2 regions of the Sporosarcina sp. SAFN-015 genome follow, and region 2 is predicted to be linked to the other one. Evidence: predicted binding sites of a transcription regulator. Region 2 holds the regulator's gene; the other holds the start of a gene.
The links. Region 2 encodes CtsR, which represses protease genes until heat stress. Its sites were predicted from a motif close to ATGGTCAATAAAGGTCAAACA; they were not measured.
Positions count from the first base shown of each region.

Region 1: the regulator CtsR is predicted to act here: its motif matches at 2,207-2,227, upstream of ACR65H_RS08720 (ATP-dependent Clp protease ATP-binding subunit).

Region 1 is NZ_JBPFDR010000004.1:108,839-113,272, reverse strand. It holds gene ACR65H_RS08735 (Cof-type HAD-IIB family hydrolase) at 1-750, opposite strand, end outside; gene ACR65H_RS08730 (prolyl oligopeptidase family serine peptidase) at 951-1,712, shown strand; gene ACR65H_RS08725 (metal-sulfur cluster assembly factor) at 1,763-2,071, shown strand; gene ACR65H_RS08720 (ATP-dependent Clp protease ATP-binding subunit) at 2,243-4,384, shown strand; gene ACR65H_RS08715 (hypothetical protein) at 4,308-4,434, opposite strand, start outside.
Region 2 is NZ_JBPFDR010000002.1:274,311-278,744, forward strand. It holds gene ACR65H_RS04355 (hypothetical protein) at 1-1,561, shown strand, start outside; gene ACR65H_RS04360 (CtsR family transcriptional regulator) at 2,080-2,550, shown strand; gene ACR65H_RS04365 (UvrB/UvrC motif-containing protein) at 2,579-3,142, shown strand; gene mcsB (protein-arginine kinase McsB) at 3,132-4,214, shown strand; gene clpC (ATP-dependent protease ATP-binding subunit ClpC) at 4,391-4,434, shown strand, end outside.

The DNA.
Region 1 (4,434 bases), on a different contig from region 2:
CGTCACTTCGTCAGCAATGGATTTCAGTCTGTCTATTCCGTTGCCCATTGCGACGCCGACACCTGCGTAATCGATCATTTCAAGATCATTATCTTCATCGCCAAAAGCGATAATACGCTCGCGCGGGATTCCTAGATATTTAGCGACATGCGATATGCCGACTGCCTTATTCAACCCGTGGCGTACAATTTCGATGACATCAAATGGAGCACCCCATCGTCTATGGTCGATCGCTTCTGCGTGGACTTCCGCCAAATGCCTTCGGATCGTATCGACATTCGTTGGATCCGCTTGAATAAGCAAGCTCGTAGGTTCGACTTGCAAGGATTCCCGTATATCGCCTTGTTTGATGACAGGAGCTCCGAAGCTGAGGATATCCAAAAGCTTTTCATCGTGATATTGCAAGTATACATCGTCCATCACTTCCGCAATGATATTATGGAATCGGAAATCCTGCATCGCTTCGACAACATCATTGACGACGGGAAGAGCAATCGTTTCATGGACCGTTTTCCATGAGCGGTCGGTCGGATTATGTACGAACGCTCCATTAAAGTTGACGATCGGTGTAGTTAAGCCAAGCTCGCGGTAGTAAATCGAGCTTGCACGATATGGCCTTCCAGTCGCAATCATTACTTGGTGGCCTTGTTCTTCCGCACGCTTTAATGTATTGGCAGTTTCCTCCGAAATCACTTTCTCGTCTGTTAACAATGTCCCGTCCAAGTCGAGGACAATCAAATGCGGCTTCATAATTCCGCCCCCTTTGGAAAGTTTCTTTGTTCTATACCCAATTCATTCAGTGATTCAACGAGCTAATACAGCTTGTTATTATACTGTCCAGTTTATCGTTATCTATCTTGGCAAGTCAAAACATTCCAGCGGAAAACCGTCCTTTTTGTTTTTCTAGTAAAACTTTGATACGATTTAGAAAAAGTACAGAAGGTGTTCGAATGATTGTCAAAGAGGAAAATTGGAGCAATATACCATTACTGCATATTGTGGATGAAACAATGGAAAATAGCAATATACCAACCGTCATCTTCCTACACGGCTTTACGAGTGCCAAAGAGCATAACTTGCATTACGCATATAATATCGCAAAGAAAGGATACCGCGTCCTGTTGCCCGATGCCCATTTGCATGGTTCACGGGATGAAGGTTTGGATGAAGTCCAATTGAGCTTGCGTTTTTGGGAAATCGTCCTCACATCGATTGAAGAAATGGATGTGCTATATAAAGAGTTGAGGGAGAGAGGCGTATCAAAAATCGGCATGGGCGGCACTTCTATGGGCGGAATTACTACGCTTGGCTGCTTGACTGCGTATCCATGGATTGACGTAGCGACCGTCATGATGGGAGCACCAGGATATGTAGAGCTTGCTAAAGCACAAATGTCTCAATTTGAGCGTCGCGGTTTCAAATTGCCAATTACCGACGAAGAACGGAAAGCGCTGCTTGATACACTCGCTATTTTCGATTTGACGAAACAAAAGCAAAAGCTCAACAATCGTCCCGTTTTCTTCTGGCACGGGCAAAACGATACGACCGTTCCGTTTGAACCGACATTTAATTTCTTCAACGCGGCGAAGAAGGATTATGAAAATGAACCTGAGCGATTTGAATTTATAAAAGATCCAATAGCAGGGCACGCCGTTTCAAGATCTGGCATGCTTCGGTCGGTCGATTGGTTCGCATCTTATTTGAATGAATAAGCCATCCTTGCTATGATGAAGGCAGAACAGATTCGGAAAGGGGAATTTCAATGAATGATGATATGAAAGGCAGCTTGATGGGTGCCTTGGAAAATGTGATCGATCCCGAGCTCGGTATTGATATCGTCAACTTGGGACTTGTCTATGATGCAGAACTGGACGAAGAAGGTACTGCCAAAGTAACAATGACATTGACATCACTCGGTTGTCCGATGGGACCTCAAATCGTCGCCAACATCAAACAGGAACTGCAAGAGTTGCCTGAAGTGAAAGACGTGGATGTCAACATTGTTTGGAATCCGCCATGGTCGAGAGATAATATGTCACGCTATGCGAAAATGGCGCTTGGCGTGCGTTAATAAACCATAAAAAAAGGTTGTTTGACTTATTGTCAGACGGCCTTTTTTGTTTAACGCTTTTTAGGAAGGGTAGAGGAAAAAAGTAGGCAGTTTGCTTTACTTATAGGAAGGAAAAGCATATAATTTTAATTAATCAAAGATAGTCAAAGTCAAACAATGAGGTGATTGTATATGAGAATGGATGGCGTACAAGAAGACCAACGTACACCACTTGAACAATTTGGCCGAAATCTCGTTGAAGATGTGAAAAACGGCAAAATGGATCCAGTCATCGGACGAGATGAAGAAATTCGGAATGTCATTCGGATTTTATCAAGAAAAACGAAAAACAATCCCGTACTGATCGGGGAGCCTGGTGTCGGTAAAACCGCGATTGTCGAAGGGCTTGCCCAACGGATCGTCAAAGGTGATGTGCCGGAAGGGCTTAAGGATAAGCAGATTTTCGAATTGGATATGAGCTCGCTTATCGCCGGCGCCAAATACCGAGGGGAATTCGAGGAGCGGTTGAAAGGCGTTTTAAAGCAAGTGAAGGAAAGTAATGGAGAAATCATCCTTTTCATCGATGAAATTCATACGATTGTCGGGGCAGGCAAGACGGAAGGCGCGATGGATGCCGGTAATATGTTGAAACCGATGCTTGCGCGCGGAGAGCTGTATTGCATCGGGGCGACGACGCTCGACGAATACCGAATGTATATTGAGAAAGATCCGGCACTGGAGCGCCGCTTCCAGCAAGTTATGGTGCGCGAACCTTCCGTTGAAGATACGATTTCAATCCTACGTGGCTTGAAAGAACGTTTTGAACTGCATCACGGCGTTCGCATCCATGACCGTGCTTTAGTTGCGGCTGCGACATTATCTGACCGCTATTTGACGGAACGGTTCATGCCGGACAAAGCGATTGATTTGATGGATGAAGCGAGCGCGATGATCCGGACGGAAATCGATTCAATGCCGCAGGAACTTGATTCGGTCACACGACGGATCATGCAGCTCGAAATCGAGGAGCAAGCGTTGCGGAAAGAAAAGGATGCAATCAGTCAAAACCGTCTCGAAGCATTGCGCACCGAGCTGCAAGAGCTGAAAGATTCTTCTGCCGGTATGCGGGAACAGTGGAACAAAGAGAAAGAGGCTTTGCGTAATATTCAAGCGAAACGGGAAGATCTTGATCGGTACCGCCGTGAGTTGGAAGATGCGCAAAATCGTTTTGATTTAAATAAAGCCGCAGAACTCCAATACGGCAAAATTCCAGAGCTTGAAAAACAACTTCAGGAATTGGAAGCGCCGCTTGCGAATAGTTCAGACAGCCGTTTGCTCCGCGAAGAAGTGACTGAGGACGAAATTGCAATGATCGTGGCCCGCTGGACGGGAATTCCGGTCACGAAGCTCGTTGAAGGGGAACGGGAGAAGTTGCTGCGTCTCCGCGAAACATTAGAAGAGAGAGTTATTGGTCAAGACGATGCCGTGCAGCTCGTTACTGAAGCGGTTTGGCGTGCACGTGCAGGCATAAAAGACCCGAATAAGCCAATCGGATCCTTCCTGTTCCTTGGTCCTACCGGGGTAGGGAAGACGGAGCTTGCGAAAACGCTGGCAGCAACGCTGTTCGATTCGGAAGATCATTTCATAAGAATCGATATGTCCGAATATATGGAGAAGCACAGTGTATCTCGCCTCGTCGGAGCGCCTCCAGGTTATGTCGGCTACGAAGAGGGCGGACAGTTGACGGAAGCGGTACGACGCAATCCGTACTCGGTCGTACTTCTTGATGAAATCGAGAAAGCGCATCCAGATGTATCTAATATTTTGCTGCAAATATTAGATGACGGTCGGATTACGGACAGCCAAGGACGTCTCGTCAATTTCACAAATACTGTCGTCATTATGACGTCCAATATCGGCTCGGCATACTTGCTGCAAGGCCAGTTTGATTCGGATGAGCATGCCGCAGAGGATCTGGTCATGGCGGAGTTGCGCCGCCACTTCAAACCGGAGCTTTTGAACCGGATGGATGATATTATCATCTTCCATTCGTTATCAGGCGACTCGTTCCGTTTGATTGCACGTAAAATGCTCGAGGATCTTGTTAGACGGCTCGATGAACAAGAGATCGACTTGGAGTATAACGATGATGTACTAGACTGGATTGTCAAGGAAGGCACGGACGCGGAGTTTGGTGCAAGACCGTTGAAACGATTCATTCAACGCCACGTCGAAACAGTCGTCGCGAAGGAAATCATTAAAGGTGATTTGAAAGATGGCCAGAAATTGGTGTTGACGATGGAAGACGGGAAATTGAAGATTGATAAACAATAAAGAAAGCCTTGGTCACCGATTTAACATCGGCTACCAAGGCTTCTTTGCTT
Region 2 (4,434 bases):
GTCTGCGACAGTAGGGCTCATGGCAGTTCTCACATTCGCCCTTTATTACGTCACGAATCTGGACAGGAATTGGACGTCGCTATGGGCTTTATTCCTTGTCGTAGCTGTAGCGGGAGTCGTGCTTGCAACCGGGAAGGAACGAAGCGCCAAAATTGTCCTGTTATTGGCTGCGTTAGCGGGAAGTGCGTTCATCCTTAGTGCGCCGCTATTTAATGCAAATCAAAAATATAAAGCGGTTGAAATGGATCAACAAGTGGAAATCAAAGCGTTTGACGAAACGAAGACGCCTGCAAGTGTACCGCCAAAATTTGCTCGGAATAAAATGAAGAAGGCATTCGGCCAAGTGCCGAATACGAGTTATTATGAGCTCGGCAACTTGCAGATTCAAAAAGTGGATGGGAAATTTGTCTATATCGCGCCAGTTGAATTTTCGGGATTCTTCAAATGGATGAACGGGAAGACGACACCTGGCTACTTCACGATGAGCGCGACCGATTCGGCGGACAATCCGAAGTTCGTGAAAACGGAAATGGCCTATACGCCTTCATCGTACTTCCATAAACAAGTGGAGCGCCATATGCGGATGGCGGCGCCGGATCTCATCTTTTACGGCGATGTGCAGCTTGAAATTGATGATGATGGAAAGCCGCATTATATACGTTCCTATGGGGAATTCATTACAGCGAGAAACGGTTTTGACGTCCAAGGGGTCGTCATGGTAGATCCGGGTACGGGTGAAGTGAGCCGATATCCGCTTTCGAACGTCCCTGAATTTATCGATGGGGCGGTTTCACCCGAAGCGGTCAGCTTGCAAAACAGCTACTTCGGAAAATACGTTCACGGATTCTGGAATTCAATCGTCGGGAAGAAGGATGTGAAGCTGCCTTCAGACGAAGGGACGGAGTCGAATGTCAGTCCGGTGTTCGATGAAAATGGCCATATGTATTATTTCACTGATTTCACAAGCCCGAAAGAAGGCGTCGACTCGATGCTTGGCTATGCATTGACGGATGGCCGCACAGGCGAAGCGACTTACTATACTGGCAATCTGGAAGAGTCGTATATGGACTCGCAAGGTACGCTTCAAATTATTGAAAAGAAATTCATCGAGAAGAAATGGACCGGAGAAATGCCGGTGCTCTATAACTTTTACGGAGAGGCGAGCTGGTTGACGCCGGTTCTTGACTCAAACGGCTTCCTGCAAAATTACTTCATCGTTTCGGCAGCAAACCCAGAAATCTCCGTGTACGCCAATTCACCGAATGAAGCGTTGAGGCTATATAAGACGGCACTGCAACGCGGGGGAAGCACGGTCGACGGCAGCTCGAACGCCGAGGAAGGAAAAGCGTCTGTCAACGTCGTCCGAGTGTATAAGGAACGCGCCGGCGACGCTACACTCATTTCGATCCTTGCAGACGACGGCCGGAACTTCATCGTTTCCACCGAAGCTGTTCCGTTAGCAATCTACATCCAAGAAGGCGACCACCTCGCCATCACGTATTACGAAACAGGCGAGCTCTTCCTGCCTGTTAAGGAACTGAAAAACGCTACGATTGAATAAAAAAAGGCAGCCTCCTGGATATCGGGGGCTGCCTTTATACGTTAATGAGCGATTACGACGAATTATGAGCCGTTCGTAGCCTTTATACGTGTCTACTTCGGGTTATGGACTTTTACAGTGTTTTATGGACATTTCTAGCGGTTTATGGGCTTTTACAACGACTTATGAGCTTTTCCGGCAATTTATTATTGGAAAAGGGTGTAAGGAGTTTGTTCAAAAGGGCAGACTGCACCTATGCGAAAATAACAGCCGTTTGCCTCAACTGTTACGAACCGCCCTTTCGAACAGAACCCACGAAGAGGAAGAAGAGGTCAGACAAAATCCTCAACTACCTTATTACCCTATTTTTTAAACCTTAAACATTAACAGCTGACAAATTTATTCGCTATTAATTGAATGGAAGATAGATTTTTCTGTTAACTTGCATATAAATTGCGCGCCAGATGTATTTTCATGTACAATTAAGTCAAAGATAGTCAAAGTCAATGGCTTAGCACCGTGAGAAAAGAGGTGACATCATGCGAAACATTTCTGACATTATTGAAGGGTATTTAAAGGCAATTATCGAAAAAGAAGATAGCGGGACTGTGGAAATCAAACGGAGTGAGGTCGCAGAAAAATTTCAATGCGTGCCTTCACAAATTAATTATGTCATCAACACCCGCTTCACCGTCGAACGCGGATACGCAGTCGAATCAAAGCGCGGAGGCGGTGGATACATCCGGATTTATCGCGTCCAGACGAATTCGCATAAGGAATTGATCGAACATATTTTAGAAGGAATACAACATGGCGCAACATATGCAATGGCTGAAGGAATCATCTACAGGCTATTGAACGAAGAAGTCATTTCGGAGAGAGAGTCTAGGCTCATTTTAGCTGCGGTGGACCGGACGACGCTCCATTATCCGCTGCCGGAGCGCGATCTTATCCGAGCGCGGATTTTGCAGGCGATGCTATCAACTCTAATCTATAAGCAGCTTGGATAGTGAATTTGACGAATACGAGGTGCAAAATATGCTATGCGATAATTGCAAAGAACGACCGGCTTCCGTGATTTTCACCCAGGAAGGCATGGGCGGTTCTACAGAACGGCATTTATGTGAGAAATGTGCGTTTCAAACACAAATGTTCCACTTTGACCCGAATCAGGAACCGTTGTCGATCCAACAATTCCTTTCCCATTGGTTTGGTGGAAGTGAATCAATGCAGCCTTTTCAGCAGTCTAGGGAAAGCACGTCCGAAGGACCAACTTGCCCCGATTGCCAATTAACGTTCAGGAAATTCCTCGATATAGGCAAGTTCGGTTGTCCGACGTGCTATGACTCGTTCAGGGAGTATTTGCCGCGAGTTTTCAGCAAGCTCCATAATGGTCATACGACACATGTCGGAAAAATTCCGGTCTCCTTTAACGAACGATTTGCCTTGAAAAAGAAAGTCGAGGAAATCAGGCTGAAAATGCAGGAAGCGATCGAGGAGGAACGATTTGAGGATGCCGCCGCGTTGAGGGATGAAGCGAATGCGCTGAAAGAGCGTTTAGCGGAATGCGGCGATGGAGGTGGTGACAGCCATGTCAATTAATAAATTCATGAAAGGTGCTGTCACTGGATGGATGACATCGCATGGGGAGCATGCGGATATCGTCATGTCGACAAGGATCCGCTTAGCCCGGAATTTAAGGGGATATCGATTCCCGATTGCGTTCACAGTTGAAGAGGCGCAGAAAGTCGACTCGCAAGTTTCGGCCGCCTTGCTTACTTCCGATGAAAAAGGGTATGCCTATATGAAGATGTCAGAACTTCCGGCAACAGAAAGACAAGTGCTTGTTGAAAAGCATTTGGTCAGTCCGCAATTGACAGACCCTAAGCGACATGGAGCGGTTGTACTGTCGGAGGACGAGACATTGAGCATCATGCTGAACGAAGAGGATCATATCCGCATTCAATGCATCTATCCAGGATTCCAGCTTGAAAATGCATACGAGCATGCAGATTCTGTCGATAACTATTTAGAGGATAAACTTCCCTATGCTTTCGATGAAGATTTCGGCTACTTGACGAGCTGTCCGTCAAATACGGGCACAGGCATGCGGGCGTCGGTCATGATGCACTTGCCTGCTTTAACGATCACAAAGCAAATTGAGCGCATTATTCCGGCCATTTCAAGGCTAGGCATGATTGTCAGAGGCAGCTACGGAGAGGGAAGCGAAGCGCCGGGCAATATTTATCAGGTTTCGAATCAGACGACTTTGGGCAAACCGGAGAAAGAGATTCTTTCTGATTTGAAAAATGTAGCGCTCCGGCTGATCGCCCACGAAAGGCGTTCGCGTGAACTTCTTCTTTCCAAATCGCGTATTGCACTAGAAAACAAGCTTTTCCGCTCGCTCGGCATTATCTCGTATGCTAGATTGCTGCCTTCTGGAGAAGCGGCACGTTGTCTATCAGACGTCCGTCTGGGCATTGATTTGGGAATAATCGAGGATGTAGACATGTCCATTTTGAATGAATTAATGATTTTCATGCAGCCTGGATTCCTACAGCAATACGCAGGGTCGGAATTGACTGCGGAAGAAAGGGATATATTTAGAGCTAATCTATTCCGTGAACGTTTGCGTTCGGAACAGCAAAGGGAAGAAAATAATAAAGAAAACTGAGCAATAGTTTTGCAACGGATTTTTCTGTTTATTATAATTATGTCAAAGAAGGTCAAAGTCAATTTATTGGAATTGGATTGCTACCTGAACTATTGGAATAGAGTAAGAGGAAGTCCTATTATTTCATTTCAATAGTGGGAAAGGATAGACGTTACTTATAGAAGGAGTGGAAGAATATGATGTTCAATCGTTTTACACAGCGGGCTCAAAAAGTCCTGCA